2 regions of the Methylorubrum sp. Q1 genome follow, and region 1 is predicted to be linked to the other one. Evidence: predicted binding sites of a transcription regulator. Region 1 holds the regulator's gene; the other holds the start of a gene.

Region 1 (14,750 bases):
GAGTGGAAGGGCATCAAGGGCAAGGACGGCAAGCCCGTCTTCGGCATGTAAGCGATCCTCTCAGGCCCTCTCCCGAAACCGGGAGGGGGCCTTTCTCCGAGTGTCCGGCTCGCCTCGCGCGCCACGGCGCGCTAAACGCCACCCATTCGAGAGCCCTTCCGCGGATGACCGCTTTGACCCAGTCCATCGCCGTGGCCAGCGAGAGCGGCGTGCCCCGCACCGCCCCGAGCAAGACCAGCGACCGCCTGTTCCAGGGGGCGGCCTACGGTTCGGCTCTGCTCGTGCTGCTGGTTCTCGCCGGCATCCTCGGCTCGATCGTCTACGGGGCTTGGCCGGCTTTCTCGGAGTTCGGCTTCGGCTTCCTCACCTCCAGCGCCTGGAATATCGGCACCGAGCAGTTCGGCGCTTTGCCGGCGGTGATCGGCACCGTCGCCGCCGCGATGCTCGCCCTCGTCATCGGCGTGCCGGTTTCGCTCGGCATCGCGATCTACCTCACGCAGCTCTGCCCCGGCTGGGCGCGCAAGCCCGTCGCCATGACCATCGAGCTGCTCGCATCCGTGCCGAGCATCATCTACGGCATGTGGGGCCTGTTCGTGTTCGCCCCGCTCTTTGCCCGCTTCGTGCAGGTGCCGGTCTCGAACCTCGTCGAGGGGATCCCGATCGTCGGCACCATCCTCTACGCCCGCATCCCCTCGGGCGTCGGCGTGCTCACCGCCGGCATCATCCTCGCGATCATGATCGTGCCGTTCGTGGCCTCGATCACCCGCGACATGCTCGACCAGATCCCGACCGTCCTGCGCGAGAGCGCCTACGGCATTGGCTGCACCACCTGGGAGGTCGTGCGCCACGTCCTCGTGCCCCAGGCCTCGGTCTCCATCATCGGCGCGATCATGCTCGGCCTCGGCCGGGCGCTGGGCGAGACCATGGCGGTCACCTTCGTCATCGGCAACGCCAACCGGCTCTCGGCCTCGATCTTCGATCCGGGTTCGACCATCGCCTCGCGCATCGCCAACGAGTTCAACGAGGCAGACGGGCTCCAGCTCTCCTCGCTGATGGCGCTCGGTTGCCTGCTCTTCATCATCACGTTCATCGTGCTGATCATCGCGCGCCTCCTCGTGCGGCGCGCCAAGGTCGCCTGAACCGATCGAACCGCCGTCAGCCTCGGAAAGTCGAGCCATGGACGCCAGCACTCCCTTCGCGACGGCCGACCACTCCCCGCGGGCGAGCCGGGTGCGCTCCGGCCGCCGGATCGCCGACCGCATCCTGATCCTGGCAAGCACGCTCGCGACGCTGCTCGGCATCGTCGTGCTCGGCTCGATCCTGCTGATGCTCATCGTCGAGGGCGTGAAGGGCTTCACCCCCACCCTGCTCACGGCGCCGACGCCGGGGCCGGGCTCCGAGGGCGGCGGCATCGCCAACGCCATCCTCGGCAGCCTCGTGATGACGTTCATCGGCATCGTCATCGCCACGCCGGTCGGGCTGATGGCCGGCACCTTCCTCGCCGAGTACGGCCGCACCTCGAAGATCGCGGACATCATCCGCTTCCTGAACGACGTCCTGCTCTCGGCGCCCTCGATCCTGATCGGCCTGTTCGTCTACACGCTGATGGTGCGCCCGATGGGCACCTATTCCGGCTGGGCCGGCGCGGTGGCGCTCGCCATCATCGCCACCCCCGTGATCGTGCGCACCACCGAGGACATGCTGCGCCTCGTGCCGGGCCAGATGCGCGAGGCCGGCGCCGCGCTCGGCGCGCCCCGTTCCCTCGTCATCCGCGCGATCACGTGGCGGGCGGCGAGCGCGGGTATCGTCACCGGCATCATCCTGGCGCTCGCCCGCATCGCTGGCGAGACCGCGCCGCTCCTGTTCACGGCGCTCAACAACAACAGCTGGTTCAACGCCAACCTGCTCGGCGGCGTGCCCAACCTTCCGGTGATGATCTACCAGTTCGCGCTGTCGCCCTACCCGAACTGGCAGAGCCTCGCCTGGGCCGGCGCGCTTCTCATCACCGTCACCATCCTGGCCCTGTCGGTGGTGGCCCGCCTCGTGATCAAGGACCAGCGGGCGCGCTGAGGCGGCCCCGGACAGACCTCCTACCAGCGAGACAATTCGATGAGCGCCTCCCCCGCGATCCGCAGCCAGTTCGAAGGCCGAAGCCCGGCCGACGTCAAGGCTCCCGTGCGCATCGCCTGCAAGGACCTCAACTTCTACTATGGCAGCTTCCATGGCCTGAAGGACATCAACCTCAATTTCCGCGACCGGCAGGTGACCGCGCTGATCGGTCCCTCGGGCTGCGGGAAGTCGACGCTGCTGCGCACCTTCAACCGGATCTACAGCCTCTATCCCGAGCAGCGCGCGGAAGGTGAGATCCTCCTCGACGGGCAGAACGTTCTGGACCCGAAGATCGATCTCAACGAGCTGCGCTCGCGCGTCGGCATGGTGTTCCAGAAGCCGACCCCCTTCCCGATGTCGATCTACGACAACGTCGCCTTCGGCCTGCGCCTCTACGAGAAGCTGCCGAAAGCCGAGCTCGACGTGCGCGTTGAGGAATCCCTGCGCAAGGCCGCGTTGTGGGACGAGGTGAAGGACAAGCTCAAGCAGTCCGGCACCGGCCTGTCCGGCGGCCAGCAGCAGCGCCTGTGCATCGCCCGCACCGTGGCACAGCGCCCCGAGGTGATCCTGTTCGACGAGCCGACCTCGGCCCTCGACCCGATCTCCACCGGCCGCATCGAGGAGCTGATCGAGCAGTTGCGGACCGAGTTCACGATCGTCATCGTGACCCACAACATGCAGCAGGCCGCGCGCATCTCGCAGTTCACGGCGTTCATGTATCTCGGCGAGCTGATCGAGTTCGACGCGACCACGAAGATTTTCATGAATCCGTCCAAGCGGCAGACCCAGGACTATATCACCGGCCGCTTCGGCTGAGATCGGCTGCGACTGCACCACAGCCGCAGCCCCCCTGTGCCCTCGTTGAGATGCATCCTCTTCGGCCGGACCCGTGTCCATCGCAGCTTGAGAGCGCTCTCGTCCGACCGCCTGATCGGGAAATTCGCGACATGGCCGACCATATCGTCTCGTCCTACGACACCGACCTTGAGAACCTGCGCCGCACGATCGCCGAGATGGGCGGCGTGGCCGAGAAGATGATGACGGATGCCACCGACGCGCTGGTGCGGCGGGATACCACCCTCGCCCAGGCGGTGATCGTCGCCGACAAGCGCCTCGACCTGCTGCAGCGGGAGATCGAGGAGCGTTCGGTTCTCCTCATCGCCCGGCGTCAGCCGCTGGCCATCGACCTGCGCGAGACGATCTCCGGCATCCGTGTCTCGGGCGACCTGGAACGGATCGGCGATCTCGCCAAGAACATCGCCAAGCGCGTCGTGGCGATCAGCGATCAGGCCCAGCCGCAGAAGATCGTGCTCGGCGTCCAGCACATGAGCGACCTCGTTCAGGAACAGCTCAAGGACGTGCTCGATGCCTATGCGAGCCGCGACGTGACCGCCGCCCGCGAGGTTTGGGAGCGGGACAGCGCCATCGACGCGCTCTACAATTCACTGTTCCGGGAACTCCTCACCTACATGATGGAGGATCCGCGCAACATCTCGTTCTGTACGCATCTGCTGTTCTGCGCCAAGAATGTCGAGCGGATCGGCGATCACACCACCAACGTTGCCGAAACCATCGAATACCTCGTCACCGGCGAGCCGCCGACGGCTGAGCGGCCCAAGAACGACGCTTCGAACTACGCGACGATTACGCCGGGCGCCTAGCGTATCGTCCCGAAAGGTGGTTGCCGGCTTTCGCAAAAAAGATGATGCGAAAACAAGAGCCTCGAGCATCGTCCGGGATCAGGTATCCAGGACGATGTTCGAGGGTTTCCGGGCAGGCGCGGCGATCAAGAGACGTTTCCCGCCCCTCGTTCGAGGGCCGGGCGTGACGGATGGAAAGACGGGCGATGACGAGTGCGCACATCCTGATCGTCGAGGACGAGGAATCGCTGACGACCCTGCTGCGCTACAATCTCGAAGCGGAGGGGTTTCAAGTCGATGTCGCGGTTCGGGGCGACGAGGCCGACCTTCGCCTGCACGAGACGACGCCCGACCTCGTCCTCCTCGACTGGATGGTGCCGGGACTCTCGGGGATCGAGCTGTGCCGGCGCATCCGGGCCCGCCGTGAGACCGAACGCTTGCCGGTCATCATGCTGACCGCCCGGGGCGAGGAGACCGACCGCGTGCGCGGCCTCTCGACCGGCGCCGACGACTACGTCGTCAAGCCGTTCTCCGTGCCGGAACTGCTCGCCCGCGTCCGTGCGCTCCTGCGCCGCGCCAAGCCCACCCACGTCTCCGACATGCTCGTGGCCGGAGACATCGAGCTCGACCGCGTCAGCCATCGCATCCGCCGGCAGGGCCGCGAGATCCATCTCGGACCGACCGAATTCAAGCTGCTCGAATACCTGATGCAGAGCCCCGGCCGGGTCTTCTCGCGGGAGCAGTTGCTCGACGGTGTGTGGGGCCACGACGTCTACATCGACGAGCGCACGGTCGATGTTCATGTCGGCCGCCTGCGCAAGGCGATCAACCGCCCGCGCCAGAGCGACCCGATCCGCACCGTGCGCGGCTCCGGCTACTCGTTCGACGAGATGTTCGCCGGAGCGGAGTGAAACGGTTTCCGTCCCATGACCGGGTGAGCTCTATCGCCCAGCGTGCGGCGTTTGAGGAGGGCACCCCTCGCGCCAGCGCGGTGGGATCCCGCCGAAGTCCAAATCCGCCATCCCGAAGGGATCAACCGGATTTGGTATGAGGCGCGGTTTTGCGGGTCGGGCAACGCCCGTCACCGCTCGGCAAACGCCCGTCATCGCGGGCGTGCCCGGACGTGCTCCTCGACGTTTCTAGCGGAAGCCGGCGACGCGGCGGTCGCGCTTGCGCTCGGCGGCCGGCTGATAGGCGATCTGCGCGTGCTGGGTGCAGTACGGGAGGCCCGTGATCGCGCGGCCGCCGCAGAAACGGAAGTCCGGAGAGGTCGGGTCGCCCATCGGCCAGCGGCACATCGACTCGCGCAGGTCCATGATGGTGACCCGCTCGGAAACCGCGAGGGCCACCGGCTCCGGAGCAGGCTTCGACGGCAGCGGGAAGTCCGGTACGGGCCTGTGCGCCACGATCGCGGGCGGTTCCGGCAGCGTCGGCTCCTCGACGACCAAGACCTCCATCTCGACCTCGGCGGCCAATCCCTCCCGGCGACGTCCCTGCGACGCCGCCCCCATCGATTTGACGCGACCGGAGAGGCCGAGGCGATGCACCTTGCCGATGACCGCGTTGCGCGAGACGCCACCGATCTGGAGGGCGATCTGGCTGGCGCTCAGGCCGTCGTCCCACAGGCGACGAAGCAGCTCCACGCGCTCATCCGTCCAGCTCGGGACCGCTTCCGTCATTGTCCCCTCCACGTCGAAACATCCTTGAGCGCGAGACCGGGCGACAGCGCGGCGCTGCAGCCGCGCATGGCGACAACAGGCATGGCCAGGGCCCGCGATCCGGCCCTGCACATGTCGGTTAACAGACGCCAAAGATGCCGTTGGCGACGCTGTGGAGACTACAGGACAGCTCGACCGCGGAGCAAGGGTCCGCGCGTCTCACGGTCCGGTTTCCCCCGGCAATCAGACCGTGAGACGCCTGAACCGATCGGACCTGATGGTCCCACGAGCGAATCCTTCGGCACCCGTTAACGCGTTGCGTAAACTTGGTCTTTTTCGCGCATGCGGATGGGGCGAGGGCTGCCTTGCCGGGCTGCCGGGCGGTTGCGCGGACGGACGAGATGTTCGCTGTCGCGTCGGGAGCGCGATCGAAAAAGATTGTCCGGACGGACGGGATGACTATGTGACGGACGTCATCCGCCGGCCTGCCGCCGGTGGACAACCGACCGTCAGCGGATTTTGGGAGATCGCATGCGACTGCGCCTCGCGCCGGCCCTTTTCCTCCTTGCCGCGATGCCGGGAAGCGCGATGGCCGCGGGGCCCGCTGCGCCGGTTCCGAGCGAGGCCGCCATCCGGCTTGCCAACCACCGCGCGGTCTACGATCTGTCGCTGGCGCGCTCGGAGGGGACGCGAGCCGTCGAGGGCGTTCGCGGGCGCATCGTCATCGATTTCTCGGGCGACGCCTGCCGCGGCTACACCATGCAGACGCGTCAGGTGACGATGCTCGATTCCGGCGAGTCCGGCGACCGCACCTCGGATCTGCGCAGCACCACCTTCGAGAACGGCGACGGCAAGAGCTTCCGCTTCCGCACCACGACCATCCTCAACAATGCGCCCTCCCCGGCCGTCGACGGGACGGCGGAGGCGGCCGATGCGCTCAAGGTGAAGCTCAAGGAGCCCAAGCGCGACCAGTTCCAGGCCGAGGGTCCGGTCCTGTTTCCGATCCACCACATGATCCGCCTGATCGAGGCGGCCAAGGCGGGTGAGACGACGGTCTCGGCCAAGGTGTTCGACGGCTCGGATGACGGGCGCAAGGTCTACGACACGCTGGCCATCATCGGCCGCCCGAATGCCGCGCCCGCCGCCGACACCGAGCGCGACAAGCCGCTGCGCGAGGGCGTTCACGGCACCCTGCGCCGGTGGCCGGTCACGCTGAGCTACTTCACCGCCGGCGTGGGTGAGCGCACGCCGATCTACACCCTTACCTTCGACCTCTACGAGGACGGCGTCAGCGGGCGGCTGCACCTCGATTACGGGGATTTCGCCATCGACGGGAATCTGACGCGGCTCGACCTCGCCAAAGCCGACCCGAAGGCCGAGGCCGGCTGCAAGAAGTAGCCGCCGCGCTTCAGGTGCGCCGCCGCTCCGGCTCGCCGGTGAAGACGAGGCCGCGCTGGATCGCGGCATTGCCGAACTTTTCCCGCAACCGGTCGAGCGCCGCCTCGCGGCGGGCGACGCGCTCGATGCCCTGATCGGCGAGATCGCCGCGGTCGGCGTGGATCGCGCCGCAGAGATCGCCGCCGCCGATGCCGATCAGCCGGAAGGCCGTGCCGTCGCAGGCCGCCCGCAGCATCGGCTCGCCCTCCCGGAAGAGCCGGTCGGCGAGTTGGGTGGGTTTCAGGCCGCCGCGGGTGCGGGTGCGCAGCCGGAAGCGGGCGTCCTTCAGCTTCAGCGTGACGCTGCCGGCGGCGAGTTCCGCCCGCTTGAGCCGTGCCGACACCTTTTCGCAGAGCTGCCAGAGGATCGGCCGCAGATCCTCGAACCGGGTGAGATCGGTCGAAAAGGTCGTCTCGGACGAGACGCTCTTGGCTTCCCGGGTCGGGCGCACCGGCCGCCGGTCCCGGCCGGCGGCGAGATCGATGAGACGCAGCGCATCCCGTCCGAGAGAAGCTTGGAGACGCACCGAGTCGGTGCGTGCGATGTCGCCGACGCGGTGGATGTTGAGTGAAGCGAGGCGGTTTCGCGCGCTCTCGCCGATGCCGGGCAGGATACCGACCGGCTTGTCGGCGAGGAACGTCGCGGCGTCCTCGCCTGCGATGATCGAGAAGCCGCGCGGCTTGTCGAGGTCCGAGGCGATCTTGGCCAGGAACTTGTTGTCGGACAGACCCACCGACACGGTGATGCCGACCTCCGCCTCGACCCGTGCGGCGAAGCGGGCGAGCGTGAGTGCCGGGCTCGTCCCGTGCAGGCGCTCGGTGCCGGAGAGATCGAGGAACGCCTCGTCGATGGAGACGGGTTCCACCAGCGGCGTGAGCGCCAGCATCATCGCCCGCACCTCGCGCCCGACGCGGGCGTACTTCTCCATATCCGGCCGCAGCACCGTGGCGTCGGGGCAGCGCTTCAACGCCTCGAACATCGGCATCGCCGAGCGCACGCCGGAGATCCGGGCGAGATAGCAGGCGGTGGAGACGACGCCGCGCTTGCCCCCGCCGATGATGAGCGGCTTGTCGCGCAAGGACGGGTCGTCGCGCTTCTCGATCCCCGCGTAGAAGGCGTCGCAATCGACGTGGGCGATGCTCAAGGTGTCGCGGGCCGCGTGCGACAGCAGGCGCGGCGAGCCGCATCCGCGGCAGCGCAGTGCGCCGGCGGCTTGCATCGTCAGACAATCGCGGCAGAAGGGTCTCACGTCGAAAACCTCGCCCGACCTTTGCCGGGCTGATCCGGGCGAGTCAGGTTGTACGAATGTCCGGAGCCGCCGACCAGGGTTCTGCCGCGCGTCATCCCACGCCGAATCCCGATGCAGCGCCCCTGCGCATCCTCGTCCTCGGCGGCACCACCGAGGCCAGCGCGCTCGTCGCCGGGCTGGCGCGGGAGCCGGACGTCTCGGTGACGCTGTCGCTGGCCGGCCGCACCGCCGCGCCGCGGCCCGAACCGGTGCCGACCCGGATCGGCGGGTTCGGCGGTGCGGAGGGGTTGGCGCGGTGGCTTGTCGGGAACGGCATTGAGGTGGTGATCGACGCGACCCACCCGTTCGCCGCGCAGATCTCGGCCAATGCGGCCGAGGCGTGCAGAGCCGTCGCGGTGCCTCTGCTCGCGGTGCGTCGCCCGGCCTGGGAGCGCGCGCCCGGCGACGACTGGATCGCGGCCGCGAACGTGCCGGCCTGTCTTGACGCGCTCGGGGCCACACCGAGAACGGTGTTCCTCACCATCGGCCGACAGGAACTCGCCGCCTTCGCCCGCGCGCCGCAGCACGCTTATGTCGTGCGCACCATCGAGCCGGTCGGCGACGCGCTGCCGGTGCCGAACCTCGTCACCGTCAGCGCCCGCGGCCCCTTCACGCTGGCGGACGAGATCCGCTTCATGCGCGAGGCGCGAATCGAGGTGCTGGTGACGAAGAATTCTGGCGGCGCGGCGACCTATCCGAAAATCGAGGCGGCGCGCCGGCTCGGCCTTCCCGTGGTGATCGTCGACCGCCCCGCCCTGCCGGATGTGCCCGCCATCCCCGATGCCGCGGGTGCGCTTGCCTGGCTGATGGCACGGCGCAGCGAGCGCAAAGCGCCGTAAGAGTGCCTCACGAAACGCCCGATCACCGATCGTCTCCGTTCTGGGCACGGCGGCGCAGCGGAAGTTTTGTGAGAGACACGCAATCGGCTCGACGCCGCCCGGCCCCGATGCCATGCAGCGGGATGCCCGCGCCTCGACCGAAGAACCACCGATGACCCGCGCCCTGATGCTCCAGGGGACCGGATCCGATGTCGGCAAGTCGCTGCTGGTGGCCGGCCTCGCCCGTGCCTTCACCCGGCGCGGCCTGACGGTGCGTCCGTTCAAGCCGCAGAACATGTCGAACAACGCCGCCGTCACCGCCGATGGCGGCGAGATCGGCCGGGCCCAGGCGCTCCAGGCCCGCGCCGCGCGGGTCGCGCCCTCGGTCCACATGAACCCGGTGCTCCTGAAGCCGCAGAGCGAGGTCGGCGCGCAGGTGGTGGTGCAGGGGCGGATGATCGGCACCGCGCGGGCACGGGAGTACCAAGCCTGGAAGCCGCGCCTGATGGCCTCCGTGCTCGAGAGCTTCGAGCGGCTGCGCAGCGAGGCGGACATCGTGCTCGTGGAGGGCGCGGGCTCGCCGGCCGAGGTGAACCTGCGGCAGGGCGACATCGCCAATATGGGCTTTGCCCGGGCGACGGGAACGCCGGTGGTGCTCGTCGGCGACATCGATCGGGGCGGCGTCATCGCCAGCCTCGTCGGCACGCAGGCGGTGCTGGAGCCCGACGATGCGGCGATGATCCGCGGCTTCATCGTCAACCGCTTTCGCGGCGACCCGACGCTGTTTGCCGACGGCATGGCCCTGATCGCCGCGCGCACCGGCTGGTCCCCGCTCGGCCTCGTGCCGTTCTTTGCCGATGCCGGCCGCCTGCCGCCGGAGGATGCGGTGGCGCTCGATGCCCCTCAAGCGCGCCGCGACGGCGCCTTGCCGCTGATCGCGGTGCTGCGCTTTCCGCACATCGCCAATTTCGACGACCTCGACCCGCTGCGGCAGGAGCCTGGCGTCGCCGTGACCTTCGTGCCGCCCGGCGAGCCCGTCCCGGCGGACGCCGATCTCATCATCCTTCCGGGCTCCAAGACCACGATCGACGATCTCGAATGTCTGCGCGCGGAAGAATGGGACATCGATATCCGCGCCCATCTGCGCCGCGGCCGTCGCGTGCTCGGGCTCTGCGGCGGCTACCAGATGCTCGGCCGCTCCATCGCCGATCCGCAGGGAATCGAGGGTGCGCCGCGTGACGTGCCGGGTCTCGGTCTCCTCGACGTCGAGACGGTGATGACGGGCGAGAAGCGCCTCGTCGCCGCCACCGGCACGACGCTCGCGGATGGCGCGCCGTTCTCCGGCTACGAGATGCATGTCGGCGATACGACCGGGCCGGACACCGCCCGACCCCTGCTGCGCCTGGCCGACGGGCGGGTCGACGGTGCCGTCTCAGGCGATGGGCTCGTGACCGGCACCTATGTCCACGGCCTGTTCGCCGACGACCGCCAACGCGCGGCCTGGCTCGCCCGGCTCGGCGCCGCGCCCGGCCTCACCCGCTACGAGGCCGGCATCGAAGAGGTGCTCGACCGCTTCGCCGACCACCTCGAAGCGCATCTCGACTGCGACGGACTGCTGCGCCTGCGCTGAGTGTCTCTCACGAAGCTCCCGCCGCGCTGTCATCGCCACAGCGCGAACGGTCAGAGACCGGGAGTTTTGTGAGGCACGCTGAGAGGCACGTCCGCTACGGCGCCGACATCAGCGTGGCGGGCACCTTGTAGACGCGCGGCCCGCCGTTCCGGAGGCTGTCGAAGAAAACCAGCACGCGGTTGGGCCCGATCACGGTCACCGCCTCGGCCTTCCCGCAGCGCTCGGCATCGTCCATCTCGTCCAATTGTCCGAGAAGCTGAGGCGGACCACCCTTGCCCGGGTCGAACAGGAAGAGCTTGTAGGCAACCTTGGGCTGCTCCTGGGCCGGCCCGGTGAGCACTAGCAGGCGCCCGTCTTCGAGGGCCGCGAGATCGCGGATCCCGGCATCCTTGCCGACTTTGATTGGGATCGTCCGCGTCTTGCCCTGATAGGCTTCACGTCCGTCCGCGAATAGGGCATCGATCTCGGCCTCGACGATAAAGGCCTCCTCATCGATCGTCGGTGCGCGCAAGCCGGCGTAGAGGCGGTCCTTCACCACGGCGATGCCCTCGATGTTGAGGCCGTTCGCCTCAGTCAGGCTCTGGAGGAAGAAGGGCTTGACCCGGTCCGCACCGGCCAGAGCCTCGGCGAGGCGATAGGTGGTCTCGACGGCCGCCTCCGGCTTGTCCTCGTCCTCGACGTCGGGCTTGCCGTCCTCATCGACGCGGAGGCGGGCGAGGATCATCGCCGAGGTGTTGAGCGTGTCCTTCTTGCGACCGCAGCCGTGCGAGCCGACGACGTAGAAATACGGCTTCCTGTAGGCCACCCCCTCCCCGTCGAACTCCTTGAATTTCGCGGCGCTCTTGTCCGGGCATTGCCTGCCGGCAGGCATCGTCCCGCGGGTTGCCGCGTCGGGTGACTTACCGATGAGATTGATCGTCTTCTTGGGGTCGATGCTGCGGTCGTCGATGGTCAGGAACTGCGCCTTGCGGCCCTCGTCGTTGATGACGAGGCAGCGCCGCTTGCCCGAATCCCGCAGCATGCAGGCGATACCGCTGATGTCGTAGGCCGCTGCGGCCTCGTCATCCTTTTTGCTCGCGCCTTTCAAGTCATCTTTGAAGGTATATGGCTTGCTCTCAGGTTCCAGAATTCCGTCTCCGGCGCGTGCCGAGATGACGCCCAATCCGAAAGAAAAAGCAAGATAGATGCCGCTTGCAAGGCGCATGGCCGCAATCTCCTATCTATTTCGGATGGTCTGTATTCGATACTCTGTCGCCGCAATTTTAATAGTGAGTGCTCGTCAGACAATGTAAAACCAAATCCCAGCGCCGGCAATGACCAGCGTGAATTGAAGCGCGCAGGCCGTCCGATAGAGCTTCAGCGCGCGCACGATGTCGTCGGGGTTGGCCTCGGCCCGCCCGTCGCCCATCCAGGCATCCTCGACGCGGGTGTCGCCGTAGATGCGTGGGCCCGCGAGCCGTAACCCCAATGCGCCGGCCATGGCCGCCTCGGGCCAGCCGGCATTGGGCGAGCGGTGGCGGCCCGCGTCGCGGCGGATTGCCCGCCACGCACCCGTCGCGGAGACATCCCGGCTCAGGGCCGCCGCCGCGATCAGCAGGAGGGCGGTGAGCCGCGAAGCGGGCAGGTTCACGAGGTCGTCGAGACGGGCGGAAGCCCAGCCGAACGCCTCGTAACGGGGGGTCCGGTGGCCGACCATGCTGTCGGCGGTGTTGATCGCCTTGTAGAGCGCGCCGCCCGTGAGCCCGCCGGCGCCGATCCAGAAGGCCGGCGCGACGATACCGTCGGAAAAGTTCTCGGCGAGGCTCTCGATCGCGGCCCGGCACACGGCCGCCTCGTCGAGGCTTTCAGGGTTTCGGCCGACGATCATCGACACGGCGGTGCGCCCCCCGGCCAGCCCCTCCGTCCGCAGGGCGGCGGAGACACGCCGGACATGGACGAACAGGCTGCGCTGCGCCGGCAGGCTCGCGGCGAGAATCGCGAGGACCATCAGGCCGAACCCATGGCCCGTGAGCGCGGCGAGCGCCGTCAGCCCCAGGGTGACGGCGGCCACCGTGGCGAGCAGTACGATGAGAGCCAGGAGGCCGCCGAGCCGGCGCGTTCGCGGCGTGCCCCGGTTGAGCCCGCGTTCGAGCGCGGCGATCAGCCCGCCGATCCAGGTGACAGGATGGCCGAGCGCCCTGTAGAGGCGGTCCGGATAACCCGCCACGGCCTCGATCAGCAGGGCGAGGGCCAGGATGCCGAGGGTATCGGGCGGATGGGTCAGGGCGATCCAGGACATCGTTGGCAGGGTCGGTGCAGGGCGGGATGGGCGGACGCGAGGTGCTGACGGACGGTTCGCGCGACGGGATTGCGCATGGCGGCGATCTCGACGCGGCCCGCCGGCTGTTTCCGGGGGCGCCCGAGCCGTGGATCGACCTTTCCACCGGTATCAACCCGGTGCCCTATCCGCTGCCGCCCCTCATAGCCAGTGCCCTTTACCGCCTGCCCTCCCCCGCCGACCTTGCCCGGCTCAAATCCGCGGCAGTGGCGGCCTACGGCGCGCCGGGTCCGGACCATGTCGTCGCCGCGCCCGGCACGCAGATCCTGATCGAGACCCTGCCGCGGCTCCTGCCGCCCTCCCGCGTTGCGGTGGTCGGCCCGACCTATGCCGAGCACGCCGCCGCCTGGACCCGCTCCGGCCATACGGTGCGGATGGTGACCGACGCGCGCGAGGTCGAGGGTGCTGAGGTCGTGGTGGCGGTCAGCCCCAACAATCCCGACGGGCGCGTGCTCTCGGCTGAGGCGCTGGCGCGCGTCGCCGGGGGAGGTCTCGTCGTGCTCGATCAGGCCTTCGCCGATCTGGAACCCGTGGAGGCCGCGCGGCCGGGGCCCGGCCTCGTGATCCTGCGCTCGTTCGGCAAGACCTACGGACTCGCGGGCCTCCGGCTCGGCTTCGCGCTCACCGAGCCGGCGCTGGCGCGGCGCATCGAATCCGCCCTCGGTCCGTGGGCGGTCTCGGGCCCCGCCATCGCCGCAGGCTGCGCGGCGCTGCCGGATGCCGCGTGGCGCCGCGAAGCCGCCGCCGCCCGGGCGAAAGACGCAGGCCGCCTCGACCGGATGATCGGGCGGGCCGGCGGACGAATCGTCGGCGGGACGGCCCTGTTCCGTACGGCGGATTTCCCGGACGGGCCTGGCCTGTTCCGGGCACTCGGCGAGGCCGGGATCTACGTGCGGCGCTTTGCCGAAGCGCCGGAGCGGCTGCGCTTCGGCCTGCCCCCGGATAAGGCGGCGTGGTGCCGCCTCTCGCGGGTGCTCAAGTAGGCTGGGATCGGCCGCCCAGCCAGGAGACGGCCAACGCGGCGAGCGCGAAGGCGCCGCCGACGGCGCAGACGCCGGGCCAGCCCGCGAGGAGGAAGGCGCGCGAGCCGAGGAAGGCGCCGGCCGCCCCGCCGATGAAGACGGCGGTGAACAGCACGGTGTTGACGCGCCCGCGGGCGCCCGGCGCCAGGGCGTAGGCGCGGGTCTGGTTGGCGATCAGCGCGCCGTTGATGCCGATGTCGAGGAGCAGCACGCCTGCCGCGATGGCGAGGAGCGACACCTCACCGGCCAGCGCCAGCACCGCGAAGGCCGCCGCGACCAGGGCGCTGCCGACGATCACCACTGGCCGGGCGCCACGCCGGTCGCTGTAGCGGCCGGAATAGGGAGCGATCAGCGCGCCTGCGACGCCGATGACGCCGAACAAGCCCGCGCCCGCCGCGGTGAGATCGAAGGGGGGCGCCTCGACGAGGAGGGCCAGCGTCGCCCAGAACGCGTTGAAGCTGGCAAACAGCAGGGCCTGGGACAGGCTGGCGTTGCGCAAGATCGGCTGGCTGCGCACGAGATGCAGCAGCGAGATCATCAGCGCGCGATAACGCAGGCGCTGCTTCGGTGCGCTGCGCGGCAGCGTGCGCCACGCGACCGCCGCCATGGCGACAGCGAGGCCGGCTGCGGCGAAGAACACCGCGCGCCAGCCGAACTGCGCGCCGACGAAGCCGCTCGCGGTGCGGGCGAGCAGGATGCCGGAGAGCAGGCCGGTCATGACGCCGCCGACGATCCGTCCCCGGCTCGCATCGGGCGCAAGCTCGGCGGCGAAGGGCACCGCCTGCTGCGCGGCGCAGGCGAGTACGCCGATGACGAGGCTGGCCGTCGCGA
Region 2 (14,750 bases), on a different contig from region 1:
CTTCCCGTCATCCGTGCTGAGGAACGCGCCCAACGCCTCGACACGGCGGACGACGAGCAGGAGGTCGTCCTGGCCGGGCAGGGCGAACACCGCGTCGATCAGGTCGTGGCGGGCGCCCTGGTCGCGGAGGTAGACTTTGAGGCGGTCGGCGAAGAAGGCGAGGAGGTCCGCGGTGCGGGCGGACCCCTCGGTTGCGAAGCGACCCGCCAGAAGGGATGCCAGCGACAGACGCAGCGACCGCTCGATCACGGCGCGGATCACGCCGAGGGCCGCCCGCCGCAGCGCATACGGATCCTTGCTGCCCGTCGGCTTCTCGTCGATCGCCCAAAAACCCACCAGCGTATCGAGCTTGTCGGCGAGCGCCACGGCGATGGAGACCGGGTCGGTCGGCACGCGATCGCTCGGGCCCACCGGCTTGTAGTGCTCCTCGATGGCCGCGGCGACGCTCGGATGCTCGCCCTGCAGCGCCGCGTATTTGCGGCCCATCAGTCCCTGCAATTCCGGAAATTCGCCAACCATCTCGGTGACGAGATCGGCCTTGGCGAGCCGGGCCGCGCGCTCGGCAAGCGCCGGATCGGCCCCCACCAGCGGTGCGATTTCCTTTGCCAGCGCGGCGATGCGGGCGACGCGCTCGCCTTGCGTACCGAGCTTCTCGTGGAAGACGATCGAATCGAGCTTCGGGAGGCGGTCCTCCAGCTTCGTCGCCTTGTCGGTCTCCCAGAAGAAGCGTGCGTCCGAGAGCCGGGCCCGCACCACGCGCTCGTTGCCGGCGGTGATCGCCGCGCCGCCATCGGATGCGATCAGGTTCGAGACCAGCACGAAGGCCGGCGCCAGTTCGTCCGAGCCGGACTTGCGCAGCACGAAGCACTTCTGGTTGGCGCGGATCGTCGCCCGGATCGCCTCGGCCGGGATCTCCAGGAAGCGCTCCTCGAACGAGCCCATCAGCACCACCGGCCGCTCCACCAGCCCGGCCACCTCCTCCAGCAGGCCCTCGTCCTCCACGAGGTCGAGGCCGCGGGCGAAGGCGAGATCCCTGGCGTCGTGCAGGATGATGTCCTTGCGCCGGTCGGCGTCGAGGATCACGTCGGCGCGCTCCAGCGCCTGGACGTAGTCGTCGAAGCGGCGCACCTCGAACGGCGCGGGCGCGAGGAAGCGGTGGCCGCTCGTGACCATGCCCGCGGTGATGCCGTCGACCGAGAACGGCACGACCTCCGGCGTCTCGGTCTCGGGGCCGAAGGTGGCGACGATCGATTGCAGCGGGCGTACCCAGCGCAGGGAGCCGGGCTGGGCCGAGGCCGCGCCCCAGCGCATCGATTTCGGCCAGGGGAAGCTCTTGATGATACCCGGCAGGATCTCGGCCAGCACGTCCAGCGTCTCGCGGCCGGGCCGCTCGATCACCGCGAGGTAGAACTCGCCCTTCTTCGGATCGGTCACCGTGGTGGCCTGATCGAGGCTCGCGAGCCCCGCGCTCTTCAGGAAGCCCTGCACGGCCGCCTCCGGCGCGCCGACGCGGGGGCCGCGCCGCTCCTCGCGCACGGCCTCGCCGCGGGCGGGCAGCCCGGCGACGTGCAGCGCCAGCCGCCGCGGCGTCGCGAAGGCCTTGGCGCCCTCGTAGAGGAAACCGCGCTCGACCAGCGCGTCGGTGACGAGCTTCTTCAGATCCTCGGCCGCACGCCGCTGCATGCGCGCGGGGATCTCTTCGGAGCGGAGTTCGAGCAGAAGGTCAGGCATGCGCGCGGGAATAGCCGCCCGCTCGGGCCGCGTCGAGACGGGAGATGGGCCCCATCTGTCACCGCCGCCCCATCGTCATCGCGCGCGTCCGCGAAGCAGCCCAGGGACGCGGTTTCTCCGGATCGATTCGGCGTCGCCTCGCGATGACGGTCCCGTCACCCGATCCGTCCGCCCCCCCTCCGCCGCACCGCCACGACGGACGGTCGCGGCGGCAGATCGGGCGAAAAATCCGGCCAGCGGGTCGAGGGCTTTTCGTAGGAGCCGAGGGCGCCCTCCTCGTCGGGCTCGCCGGGATGCTGGACGGCGACGAAGAAGGTCGCGTCGTCGGGGGTGAAGCAGGGGCCGCACATCTCGGCGCCCACCGGCACCCGCAGGAAGTGGCGCGCAGTGCCCCGGCGCGGGCCTTCCGTTTCCACCGCCCAGATGCCGTCGGCCCGGCCGGTGGCGCGGCGGTTGTTGCCGTCGGTGGCGATCCAGAGGCGGCCGCGCCCGTCGACGGTGCAGTTGTCGGGCATGCCGAACCACCCGTTCTGCGTGGTGAGCGCGGAAAAGCTCGCCTTCACCTCGGGCTTGGCCGGGTCGCCGCAGCGCACCAGCACCTCCCAGCGGAAGGTCTCGGCCGCGTGGTCGGTGCCGTCGGGGACGATCTCGATGACGTGGCCGAAGGCGTTGGGGCCGCGCGGGTTGGCGGGCTCCTCTTGATCGGCGGTGCGCTTCCCGTTGTTGGTCAGCATCACGTAGACGCGGCCGGTGCGCGGGTTCGCCTCGATATCCTCGGGCCGGTCCATCGGCGTGGCGCCGAGCCTCTTGGCAGCGCGTCGGGTCTCGATCAGCACGTCGGCCTGGCTGGCGAAACCGTTGCCCGCATCGAGCCCGTTCGCACCGTGCACCAGCGCCAGCCAGCGACCGGTGCCGTCGGGCTCGAACCGGGCCACGCTGAGCGTGCCGGAATCGAGAAGGTCGGCATTGTCCGCGCGCTCGGTCTGCACCCGGCCCTCGCTGACGAAGCGGTAGACGTGCTGAAAGCGCTCGTCGTCGCCGAGATAGACGACGTAGCGCCCGTCGAGCGAACGCGCACCCGCCGCACCCTCATGCTTGAACCGGCCGAGCGCCGTGCGCTTCTTCGGGGTCGAGGCCGGATCGAACGGATTGATCTCGACCACCCAGCCGAACCGGTTCGGCTCGTTGGGCGCCTGCGCGAGATCGAAGCGCGGATGGAAGCGGCTCCAGGCATATTGCGGGCTGCCCAGGCCGATCGCCTTCGCATTGCCGGCCTCCGCATGTCCGGCGGGGAGAGCTCCGGAGAAGTAGTAGTTGATGTTCTCCTCGCCCGAGAGCCACGTGCCCCAGGGCGTGACACCGCCGGAGCAGTTGTTGATCATGCCGAGCACGCGCCGGCCGCTCGGGTCGGCCTCGGTCATGAGGCGGGGATGACCCGCCGCCGGACCGGTCAAGGCGATCGGCGTCTCCGCCGTGATGCGCCGCGTGTAAGGTGAGCCGATCACCGGGCGCCAGCCTTCCGCCTCGCAGACGATCTCGACCACCGAGCCGCCATGGGCGGCCATTTCGACCGCAACCTGTTCCGGGCTCAGGGCGGCGATCACGCCCTTGCGGTCGGCAGCCCCGAGGCCGGGAAACATCAGCTCGGCATTGGTATATTCGTGATTGACCACGAGCAGGCCACGCTGGCCCGCCGCGTCGAGCGGGATGAAGCCGACGAAGTCGTTGTTGTAGCCGAATTGACGCTCCTGACCCCGCGCGCTCTGCTTGCGCGGATCGAAGGCCGGCGCATCGGGAAACAGCGGGTCGCCCCAGCGCAGCAGGGGCCTGGCCTCGTAGCCCTCGGCCACGTGCAGGTGCTCATCGACGCCGACGGTGAGTTCGGGGAAGTCGAAGGCAGAGGCATCGGCGGGGGCAGCGACAGCCTGCGGCGCCATTCCCGCGGCGAGTGCGGCGGCCAGCGAGCCGCGCATCAGGTCGCGCCGGGAGAAGCGCTGCGCGATCACCGCATCGAGGGTCGGAGCGTCGGGCGTGTCGGACATCGGGCGCGTCTCATCCACCTTCGTGAGGCGGCGCGCCTACGCCCGTCCGATGTCGCTGCGATGACGGGAGGGTTCGGTGCGCGGCGGCGCGCTCAAGCATCGTCTTTTTTCCGAAAGCCGGAAACCACCTTTCGGGACGATGCTCTATGGCAGCGGCGCCGACAGGATGGCGACGAGATCCCAGGTCTCGCCCTTCAGCGAGCGAACGTTGGCGATCCTCCACGCGCCGGCCTCGCGCACGAGGTTGTAGCGCAGTTCCTGCGGCCCGCCGTTGCGGAAGGTCGCCCGCACCTCGGCCCGGTCGCCTTCGTTCGAAAGCGGGGCGAGCGCCAGCGACTTGGCAAAACCCGGTTCCGGGTCCTGGCCGTTGACGTGAAAGGCGAAACCGAGCCGCCCGACCTCGCCCTTGGCCTCGCGCTGGTCGCGCTCGTAGAGCGCGCGCAGGGATTTGGCGTAGAAGCGCACCGCGTTGATGTCGTCCGCCGCATAGAAGGCCCGCACGGTGTCCACCGGGTCGGTCGCGGATTGCGCGAAGGCGGGACCGGCGAGAAGCCCAAGGGCTAGGGCCAGGACGGCGCGGCGCTGCATCGTTCAGGCCGCCGCCCGGTCACCGGAATGGCCGCCGGCCTCGGTCTTCAGCCATGCGGCGCCGCAGGCCTTGGCCAGTTCGCGCACACGCAGAATGTAGCTCTGACGCTCGGTGACCGAGATCACGCCGCGGGCGTCGAGCAGGTTGAAGACGTGGCTCGCCTTGATGCACTGGTCGTAGGCCGGCTGCACGATGCGGTGGTGCGCGCCCTCGCTCTCGGGGGCGCCGGCTTCGAGGTAGAGGCGGCAGGCCTTCTCCGCGTCGGCGAAGTGGCGGAACAGCATCGCCGTGTCCGCGGCCTCGAAGTTGTGCCGCGAATATTCCTGCTCGGCCTGGAGGAAGACGTCGCCGTAGGTGACCTTCTCGTCACCCTCGCCGCCGTTGAAATTGAGATCGTAGACGTTCTCGACGCCCTGCACGTACATCGCGAGGCGTTCCAGGCCGTAGGTCAGCTCGCCGGCGACCGGCGCGCATTCGAAGCCTGCGACCTGCTGGAAGTAGGTGAACTGACTCACCTCCATCCCGTCGCACCAGCATTCCCAGCCCAGCCCCCAGGCGCCGAGCGTCGGGCTCTCCCAATCGTCCTCGACGAAGCGGATGTCGTGGAGCTTGAGATCGACGCCGATCGCCTCCAGCGAGGCAAGGTAGAGCTCTTGAAGGTTCGGCGGGTTCGGCTTCAGGATCACCTGAAACTGGTAGTAGTGCTGCAGCCGGTTCGGGTTCTCGCCGTAGCGCCCGTCCTTCGGCCGCCGGGAGGGCTGCACATAGGCCGCCTTCCAGGGCTTCGGGCCGAGGGCCCGCAGGGTCGTGGCCGGGTGGAAGGTGCCGGCGCCGACCTCCATGTCGTAGGGCTGGAGGATCACGCAACCCTTGGCCGCCCAGAAGCGCTGCAGGGTGAGGATCAGGCCCTGGAACGAGCGTGTGGGCGAAAGGTCGGCGTCGCTCGGCATGGAAGGTCCGACAGGAGGGAAGTTGCCGGACCGTTTAAGAGCGGGGGGCGGGGTGTCAAGCAAGCTGCTGCCGACTCCGCCCCCGTCATCCGTTTAGGCCCGGGGGGCGGAGCGGGTGAAGTTCCGCTTGGCCGTCCGGTCCTTCGGCACCGCCTGGATCGCCGGCTTGTCCGCCAGCAACTGCTTCACGCGGTCGTTGAAGTCGGTCGCTGACACGGGGCGTGCGCCCCCCTTATCCGAAGAATAAGCCATATCGGTCTCCGCAAAACGCCCAAAGCACGGGATTGCGCGGAGGGTCTCCTTCATATGGGGCGCCGGCCAGCATTTACGAGGCCAAAGGCCGAACGGGGCCGGCGGCGATGCCCCGGTGCGCCCAGGCACATCATTTTGCAGATCGCGGTCGCATCGCGGGAACGGCAAAGGTTTCTGCCAAGTTAAGCCCCCAAATGAACAGCAACGCTCCCGCCCTCGCGGTGAGCGGTTAACACTTTCGGACAGATCATGCGCACGGGTTTGACTGTTTTCGCCGCCCTCGTCGCGGCCTCGCTCGCCACCACATCGCTCATGATGGGCGCCTCGAACGCTTTCGCCACGCAGGATGGCAGCGGCATCGTCGAGAAGACGGTGGCGGTCACGCCCGTCGAGATCGCGCCGGTTGCCACCATGCCCGCCGCCGAGACCTGCGCCCGCAAGGTCCGGGTGGTCTATTCCGGCTATGCCGCCCCGGCCGGCTGCGCGCGCTGAGCTGAAAACGGCTCAGGGGTGGGCGAGGCATCGCGCCCGCAATCCCGCCAGGATCCGCTCGAACACGTCCGGCCGGTCGAGGGCGCGGGCCAGCACCACCGCCCCCTGGATGCCGCCGACGGCCTCTTCGGCGAGCATGCCGGCCGACGCCGAGGAATGTCCCGCTCGTTCCAGCGCCTCGGCAAGGGCTTCGACCCAACGGGCGAAGTAGTCTCTGAGACGACCCGCGAAACGGTCGCGGGCATCGCTCAGGCTCAGGGCCCCGACGAGGCAGACCCGGCGGCCGGAGCGGAAATAGTCGGCGACCGTCGCAAACATCGCCGCCACGGCCGCCGCGGGGTCTTCCGCCTCCCGCAGGAGGCGGAAGACGTTGGCCTCGAACCAGCCGTCGATCTCGGCGAGCACGGCGCCTGCCATCTCCTCCTTCCCGCCGGGAAAGAAGTGGTAGAGGCTGCCCTTGCCGAGACCCGTCGCCTTCGAGATCAGCGACAGGCTCGCGCCCTCGTAGCCGTGCTCGCGAAAGACCTCCGCGAGCAGCGGCAGCACGTCGGACCGTTCGGCGACGGTACGGGCCACGCCCTACAGCCCCAGATCGCTCAAGGACGGGTGGTCGTCGGGGCGGCGGCCGAGCGGCCAGTGATACTTCCGGTCAGCTTCCGTGATCGGCAGATCGTTGATGGAGGCGATCCGGCGACGCATCAGGCCCGCCTCGTCGAACTCCCAGTTCTCGTTGCCATAGGAACGGAACCACTGGCCGCTGTCGTCGCGCCACTCATAGGCGAAGCGCACGGCGATCCGGTTGCCCTGATGCGCCCAGACTTCCTTGATCAACCGGTACTCCAACTCACGCGCCCACTTGCGGCGCAGGAACGCGGCGATTTCCTCGCGCCCCTTCACGAACTCCGCGCGGTTCCGCCAGACGCTATCGGTCGTGTAGGCGAGGGCGACGCGCTCCGGGTCGCGGCTGTTCCAGGCGTCCTCCGCCATGCGCGCCTTCTGCGCAGCGGTCTCGTCGGTGAAGGGCGGAAGCGGGGGGCGCGACATGGCGGGACCTCTCTGTACCTATCGGTCAACTGCAGACCGATCGGTACAGAAACTCGCTCAAGCCGGCAAGTGCGATTCTGTCGATGAATTTATGAAAGTCGTCCGCTTGGTGCATAACGTATGCAAGCCGTTCAGGCTCGCGCAGGAACTTTCTAATTTTCTATACGCAAAACCCAATAAGCACACATCCAACAGTAAGGTGAAAAGCAATAACTAAAACTAGCGATGTTGGCGCGTAGGCGACAGCAATCAATATCCTTACGACCACGGATTTGATTGGCAGAATCAGACACCCGACCGTCCCAATAAATACTGGTGTGTAAACTAAATAAAATTGGATATCATTGATGAAACCATAATTGATAAGAAAGTATACAAAAAGTGAAACCCAGATTGGCGACAAAATGATCCCGATCACATAGATAAATTTAAAAATGGGCCGCCTAGACCCAACGCTCATCCATTCGGCAATCCGGTCAACAGGTGATGCGGGCACTGATTTATTCCTACCCGACGTCCTTTCGGACACGTCGTCGCAATAATTCAATGAAATTATCAATGCATACTGTCGATCGCTTCTGAAGACCTGCATGAAACTATATGCACGAAGTGTAAGAAATTCCTAGATTGCTATAGTCCCAATCGCGCCCAGGCGGCCCGCTCCTCCACCGCCGCGATCAGCGCATCGGGGAGTCCGGCGGCCGTCTGGCCCGGACCGGCGCGGCGGAGCAGGCGGGCGAGCCAGGAACCGCGATTCTCGGCCACGAGCCGCAGATCGACCTTCTCGCCGTAGCGGGCGCGCAGGGTGCCGCGCAGGTCGCCGAGCGCATCGACGAGGCCGAGATCGAGCGCCTGCCGCCCGGTCCAGACAGCACCGGTGAACAGATCGCGGCTGGCGTCGAGCATCGGCCGGCGCTCGCGTACGAGGCCGGAGAACAGGGCCTGCACGTCGGCCTGGATCTCCTTCAGCCGGGCGATGTCCTGCGGGTTTTCCGGGCGGAACGGGTCGAGCATCGCCTTGGCCTCGCCCTGGGTGTGGACGCGGCGCTCGATGCCGATGCGCTCGATCATCCGGTCGAAACCGAAACCGGCCGAGACCACGCCGATGGAGCCGACGAGCGAGGCGGGATCGGCGACGATCTCGTCGGCGGCGCAGGCGATCATGTAGCCGCCGGAGGCCGCGGCATCCTCCACAAAGGCGAAGACCTTGATCTCCTTCTCCGCCGCCAGCGCCCGGATGCGCCGGTAGATCAGGTGTGACTGCACCGGCGATCCGCCGGGAGAGTTGATGACGAGCGCCACCGCCGACAGGCCCGGCATGGTGAAGGCACGCTCCAGGCTCGGCGCCACCGTGCCGATGGAAAGGCCCGGCCGGATCGGCGAGACGGCACCGATCGCCCCGCTCAGGCGCACCACGGCGACCCGCGCCGGGGTCTCACGGAAGCGGCGGGGCAGGAGGCGGCGCATCCAGGTCGGGATGGTCAGCGGCATGGCGGCCTTATTTTTCAGAACGCGCAGGTGCGCAGCTTCCTAAAACGCATTCCGACGAAGGGGTCACCGGCTCATCGAAAGAATGCACGTCAAAACAAGGGGCCGGAGACACCGACCCGATGCAATGGGGTCGGATACGGCTCCATGGGGCAGGTTCGTTCTCCGTTAGCAGGACGCCGCCGGCCGATCCATTGCGGCGGGCGCCCGCTTCGGCCGCGATCCGGCCTCACGGCGCCGGCCAGGGGTCACCTCGATGCAGCGCCTCGGCTTCCGGCGTGAAGCGCCCGGCCTCGTCCTGAAGCACCAGGGGCGGCAGCAGGCGAAACGGGGCGCGGCTGCCCTTCACCGCCGCGATCAGCACGCGGATCGCCGGTCGATCGGCCCGCCCATGAATTGGGCGGACGGCGCAATCGCCGAAGCGCCCGCGCAGGGCGTCGAGGCAGGCGGGCAGGGCATCCGCCCGGTGAATCAGGCCGAGCCGTCCGCCGGGGCGCAGCAGGTCGGCGCAGGTTCTCAGCCACAGATCGAGTCCGCCAGCCACGAAGCTGTGTGCCGAGGCTTTTTGCGGGACGGGGGAGGGGCGGTGTGCGCCCTCCTCGAAGAAGGGTGGGTTGGTCAGCACGATGTCGGCGCTGTCCGGCTCCAGGCCCGCCGCCCGGCGCTGCGCCCCCGGCGCGAGGATATCCGCCTCGATCACCGCGACACGCGCGTCGAGCCCGTTCGCCGAGGCATTTTGCCGGGCGAGGGCGACGAGTTCGGGATCTCGCTCGACCAGCACCACGCGGCCCGCCTCGGAGAGAAATGCTGCTGCCAGCCCGACCGCGCCGGTCGCCGCGCCGAGGTCGTAGAGCGTGGCGCCCGGCGCGGGAGCCAGAAGGCGGGCGAGCAGCACCGCGTCCGTGCCGGCGCGGTGGGCGCCGCGGGGCGGCTGGCGCAGCCTCAGGCGACCGCCGAGGAAGGCATCCGGCTCGGCGCTCACGAGTGGCTCACTCAGGGCGCGTCGCGCAGTTCGGCGGACAAGCCGGCATCGATCAGGATGCGGCGGGCCTGCGGCGCATGGTCGTCGGGCACCAGCAGGCGCCGGCCGAACATGCCGATCGATCCTTCCAGCGCGCTCATATGCTCGTCGGCGACGAAGAGCGGGACGCCCGCCTCTTCCAAAAGCGAACGCGCGAAGCCGATCAGGACGATGTCGTTGCTGCGGATCAGTTCCTTCACGGCATCGTCATCCTTTGCCGAAACCCCGCGGGGGGATCGCGCGGCCTCCCGGCTCGTAACATTGTCCACGCCCTGGCGCAGCCGTGCAGCCGTGCGGCACGACCGCGTGTTGCCCTGCCGCCGGCCCCGTGCGACAGGGGCAGCCGCGGGGCAGGGGTTCCGGCAGGATGCCGGTCGAGAGTTTTTCCGGAGGCATCGCGCTTTGGGCGTCGTCGTTACCCTCGATGAAGGCCGCTCCGATCCGGAGGCCAGCCTCACCGATCTCGTGAGCCTCGTCGCGGCCGGGATGGAGCGGGTGAACGCGACCATCCTGTCGCGCACCGGCTCCGATGTGGCGATGATCCCCGAGGTCGCCAACCACCTGATCGCGTCCGGCGGCAAGCGCCTGCGCCCGATCCTGACGCTCGCCTGCGCCGACCTGTGCCGCTACGGCAGCGGTGACGGCGCGGTGAAGCTCGCCGCCGCGGTCGAGTTCATGCACACCGCGACCCTCCTGCACGACGATGTGGTGGACGAGAGCGACATGCGCCGCGGGCGCGTCGCCGCCCGCATCAAGTGGGGCAACGAGGCGAGCGTGCTCGTCGGCGACTTCCTGCTCGGCCAAGCCTTCCGCATGATGGTCGAGGTCGGGAGCCTGCGCGCTCTCGACATCCTGTCGGCGGCGGCGACCGTCATCGCCGAGGGCGAGGTGATGCAGCTCACCGCCGCCAAGAACATCGAGACGAGCGAGGACGCGTATCTCGCCGTGATCCGCGGCAAGACCGCGGAGCTGTTCGCGGCGGCCTGCGAAGTCGGCCCGGTGCTTGCCGGACGGCCGGAATCCGAGCAGGCGGCCTGCCGCGCCTACGGCATGAACCTTGGCATCGCGTTCCAGCTCATCGACGATGTGCTCGATTACGGCGGCACCAGCGCGGCCCTCGGCAAGAATGTCGGCGACGATTTCCGCGAGGGCAAGATCACCCTGCCGATCGTGCTGGCGCTCCGCCGCGGATCGGACGAGGAGCGTGCCTTCTGGCGCCGCACCCTCGAACGCGAGGATCGGGCGGAGGGCGATCTCCAGCAGGCCCTCGGCATCCTGAGCCACCATCGCGCCCTGGACGACACGATCGCGCGGGCGCGCCACTACGGCGATCAGGCCCGCGCGGCGCTGGAGCCGTTCCCGCAGGGACCGATGAAGGCCGCCCTGCTGCAGGTGGTCGATTTCTGCATCGCCCGGGCGCACTGAGCGCCCGTAGCCGACGGATCAGGCGAGCCGCGTCGGCTCGACCCACCAATCCGGCCGCGCCGCGCGGATCGCTCCGGCCGCCGCTTCCGCCGCCCCGTCGTCGGAAAAAATCGCGAACACGGTGGCACCGGAGCCCGACATCCGCGCAAGCCGGCACCCGGCCCGAGCCCGCAGCAAAGCCAGGGCCTCGCCGATCACCGGGGCGACGCTAAGGGCCGGCGCTTCGAGATCGTTGCGGGCCGGCGCGATGGCGCCGAGCACGGCGTCCGCATCGAGACCAGACCGGACGACCGGATGCTCCGCCCCGTCGAGCCGCTGACCGACCGCGAGGCCGAGCGCCTTGAAGACCGGCGCGGTCGCGACCGGCACGCCGGGATTGACCAGCACCGCCGGCAGCGATGCGAGGCCGAGCACCGGCCCGATCTCCTCACCCGCGCCGCGCATCATCCGCGCCCGCGGATCGAGGCAGACCGGCACGTCGGCGCCGGTCGCCCGTGCCGCGGCGATCACGGCCGGGTGGTCGAGGGAGAGCCCATTCGACTCCGCGAGCAACCGCAGAGCGGCGGCGGCATCCGACGATCCGCCGCCGATCCCGGCCGCGACGGGGAGTTGCTTGTGGAGGCGGAACGCACCGAGCCTCAGGCCGTCCACGCCCGCGGCGAGGTGGCGGGCGGCGCGCAGGACGAGGTTGTCGTCGAGCGGTCCGGCCGGCCCGGCGGTGGGGCCGGAGATATCCAGCGACAGATCAGGACCCGGCACCAGCTCCAGCGTGTCGGCCACATCGGCGAAGGCCACGAGGCTCTCCAGCGCATGGTAGCCGTCGCCGGGCCGGCGGCCGAGGATGTGCAGGGTCAGGTTGATCTTGGCCGGAGCGCGGGTGGTGAGGACGGACACAGGAGCTCTCGGCCGATGAGGCGGGGGACGGGCACTGCCATAGGGTGAGCCTTCCCGACGAGCAAGGCGGTTGGCACCGGCCCGCAGCAGCCGACGGGCTGACGGTCGCGCGCCCGTCTTTCGGGGCGATGCTCTAGAAATCGCATTGGATGCGCATGCGGATCTGACCTGCATCGTGGCGACTGGCCGTCACGAACGGCAGACCGTTCACGAGGATCGGGTAGGTCGCATCCGGAACGCGCCCGCTCTGGACCGAAGTACCGATATACGTGCCCTCAATGCCGATCTCGAGGTCCCGGACCGGCGACCAGATCAGACTCACGCCGGCGATCACCTGATCCGTGTCGCGAAGCACGGGACTAAGGCTGAAGGCAACCGGGTTGGCGAAAGCATTGGGCGGGGCGGCGTTGCCAACCAAATCATTCAGCATGCTGAAGTTTTCGCGCGTTCCGCGCTTGTAGTCGAGCGCACCGTAGCTGGCGAAGAAGGCCGAGCGCCATTCCGGCGACCAGTAATGGAGAAAGGAGCTGACCACGGTGAAGCTCGTCGACAAATCGAGCTTGCCGGTCATCGGGTTGACCACGGCATCCGAGACGAATTGCTGGACGGAAGCACCCTGAATCGGGGTCAGATTGCTTGCGTAGCTGCCCGAGAAAAACGTGAACCCGGTGTAGTTCATGGCTCCCTCGGCATAGGCCGCCTGAAGGTAGATGCCATCGCCCGGTGCGATCATCGGCAGGTTCAGCTTGACGCCGGCTTGCACCGCCCAGCCGTAATCCGTCTGCGCGCCGGACGTGACACCCCGCGCCGCCAGGAGTGCGGCCGCCGTTTCGGTCGCGATGGTGGTGCCGGCCGGGCCGAGCGCCGGGGTGGCGATGAAGCCGCCCACATTGATGTTCGCGACGGCGGAGGAGAGATGGGCGGAGCCCCAGCTGTCATCGTAGTGCAGCGCCGCCACGAAGTCGGGCATGCGGGCACGCTGCACGGCGTCGAGGAAGGCGACGCCCGTGGCGTTGAAGCCAGAATCGATTGCCAGGATCACGGGTGTCGGTGCCGACGTCGGCACGACGAACTGCGAGGGCGCACCGAGCGGGGCGGCATCGGCCGCGACGGAGGCCGCATAGACCGGCTGCTTCCGAAAAAAGGGGTCTTCCATCGACAGGCTCAGGCTCAGGCCGCCGATCCTCGACGTATAGGCAAGCAGGTTGGTCGAAGAGAGATTGGATCCGGTCGTGAGGCCGCTCATCTCATAATCGTGCGCGTAGAAATCGAAGAAGGAGGCAGCGTGGCCAGCGGTAATGCCGGCAAACTGGACGAAGGCCTTTTCGACGACGAAAAAATTCTGGACGCGGCCGAACGTATCCTGACCGAGGGCCGGGAAGGCATTGCCGATGCGCTGCTGCGTACCGGTGGACTGGAGGATGCCGGTGCGGCTCGCGGCTTCGACGCGGAGAAAGGCCCGTAAGAGGCCGTAATCGGTTTGGCTGCGGGCATCGAGATTGAGACGCATCATCCCGCGCGCCTGGGATAGGTCCCCCTGGCTCTGCGTACGGTTGCGGTTCGGAACGAAACCTGCCTCGTAGCGCGCCCGGCCGGAGAAGCGGACGCACGTCTCCGTACCGGGAATGAAGAAGAATCCGGCACCGTAGGCGTTGCAGGCGCGCACGTCGTCGACCGGCCTGCTGTTCCCACGGGGGTAATCCGCCGCGTGTCCGGCAGGGCCGGCGAGGAGACTGGCGCAGCAGGCCAGCAGGCCCGATTTCAACCGCGACATCGACACTCCTCTTCCGGCCACACGCGCCGGTTGGTTTGCTGATGTCGTGGCTACTACAAGTCTTGTGCCGCTCAGATCGGTGCCGACTCGCGAAACTCGACCGGCCGCACGCTCCGCGCGGCGACATGTGTCATGTGTAGGCTGCCGACCGCGATCTCGATTCGATCGAACGGTGATGAAGAGCCAAAACGTATCCCGGTCGGAATCGAGATCGGACCAAGAGAGCGACATCCAAATAATGAGAGCGCGAATGGATCAGTATACGCATACTATATGGCATAAAAATTATAATTAAAGTATTTAAGATTGTAGAAAAACTCAATTTTATCGAATTTACAGACCAAAATCACCAATCAATTTAAAATAAATTTCCGAATAAGAAATTAACCAATCTATAATAAAAATAGCGGCCAATTGCGCCGAAAAATACTCTCGGCCGCGAATGAATTGTCGAGCATTCTCTGATAATACCCGAGTCGTCGAAATACGGCAGGATCAAACCAATACATCCGCCTCGAGCCCCATGTCGCGCCGATGCAACAACTGATAATGGACAGCGACAGACATGGGCCTCGAACGGCGGACGCGGACGCAGAGGCACCCGAGATCCGGCCGGCGATGCCAACCTTTGCAGCAGAACCCGGCTACCGGCTCGGGCAGGAGGCACGCCCTGGGGCACCCACCCGAGCGGTGACGGCCCGCCCTCTCGAACAGACAATGCGCCACGAAACGCCCGCCCGTCGTCTCGGACCCGACGTCCCGGACGACGCATGGACATCATGGGAGTGTACCGCCCGCGGATTGTGAGACACCGATGTGAAGCCTACGCGGCGATGGCCGCGGGTGGAAGCTGCGCGGCGCGGATTGCAGCCGGTGGCCGGAACCCGTGTCGCTCGATCAGCCACGTCTCATTGTAGAGATCCCGGAACGCCAGTAGCGCGTGGCGCAGATCCTCGACCGTCTCGAAGTACTCGACCCACAGCAGGTTCTCTTTGAGGGTGCGGATGAAGCGCTCGGCGCATCCATTCCCCTCCGGGGCGCGCACGAA

The links. The regulator PhoB, encoded in region 1, activates phosphate uptake and scavenging genes when phosphate is short. The targets are predictions, from matches to a motif close to TGTCATNNANCTGTCAT.
Region 2: E4V01_RS07290 (PhoX family phosphatase) is a predicted target of PhoB. The motif match lies at 3,823-3,839, and genes of this name have one in related genera.

Annotation. Positions count from the first base shown of each region.
Region 1 covers NZ_SRHQ01000009.1:12,939-27,688, forward strand. Annotated here, with positions in the region: gene pstS (phosphate ABC transporter substrate-binding protein PstS) at 1-51, shown strand, start outside; gene pstC (phosphate ABC transporter permease subunit PstC) at 165-1,139, shown strand; gene pstA (phosphate ABC transporter permease PstA) at 1,177-2,070, shown strand; gene pstB (phosphate ABC transporter ATP-binding protein PstB) at 2,110-2,925, shown strand; gene phoU (phosphate signaling complex protein PhoU) at 3,057-3,770, shown strand; gene phoB (phosphate regulon transcriptional regulator PhoB) at 3,956-4,660, shown strand; gene E4V01_RS10440 (GcrA family cell cycle regulator) at 4,889-5,428, opposite strand; gene E4V01_RS10445 (cell envelope integrity EipB family protein) at 5,939-6,805, shown strand; gene E4V01_RS10450 (DNA polymerase IV) at 6,816-8,093, opposite strand; gene E4V01_RS10455 (cobalt-precorrin-6A reductase) at 8,150-8,971, shown strand; gene E4V01_RS10460 (cobyric acid synthase) at 9,123-10,580, shown strand; gene E4V01_RS10465 (DUF3616 domain-containing protein) at 10,675-11,667, opposite strand; gene cbiB (adenosylcobinamide-phosphate synthase CbiB) at 11,860-12,858, opposite strand; gene cobD (threonine-phosphate decarboxylase CobD) at 12,885-13,880, shown strand; gene E4V01_RS10480 (MFS transporter) at 13,873-14,750, opposite strand, start outside.
Region 2 covers NZ_SRHQ01000005.1:176,490-191,239, reverse strand. Annotated here, with positions in the region: gene glyS (glycine--tRNA ligase subunit beta) at 1-1,731, opposite strand, end outside; gene E4V01_RS07290 (PhoX family phosphatase) at 1,887-3,773, opposite strand; gene E4V01_RS07285 (DUF3828 domain-containing protein) at 3,918-4,361, opposite strand; gene E4V01_RS07280 (glycine--tRNA ligase subunit alpha) at 4,365-5,312, opposite strand; gene E4V01_RS26540 (hypothetical protein) at 5,406-5,528, opposite strand; gene E4V01_RS07275 (hypothetical protein) at 5,814-6,056, shown strand; gene E4V01_RS07270 (TetR/AcrR family transcriptional regulator) at 6,069-6,632, opposite strand; gene E4V01_RS07265 (nuclear transport factor 2 family protein) at 6,636-7,100, opposite strand; gene E4V01_RS07260 (S49 family peptidase) at 7,731-8,591, opposite strand; gene E4V01_RS07255 (tRNA1(Val) (adenine(37)-N6)-methyltransferase) at 8,818-9,570, opposite strand; gene E4V01_RS07250 (DUF2007 domain-containing protein) at 9,582-9,809, opposite strand; gene E4V01_RS07245 (polyprenyl synthetase family protein) at 10,012-11,034, shown strand; gene E4V01_RS07240 (4-(cytidine 5'-diphospho)-2-C-methyl-D-erythritol kinase) at 11,053-11,928, opposite strand; gene E4V01_RS07235 (porin) at 12,062-13,702, opposite strand; one part of gene E4V01_RS07230 (IS3 family transposase) at 14,526-14,750, opposite strand, start outside.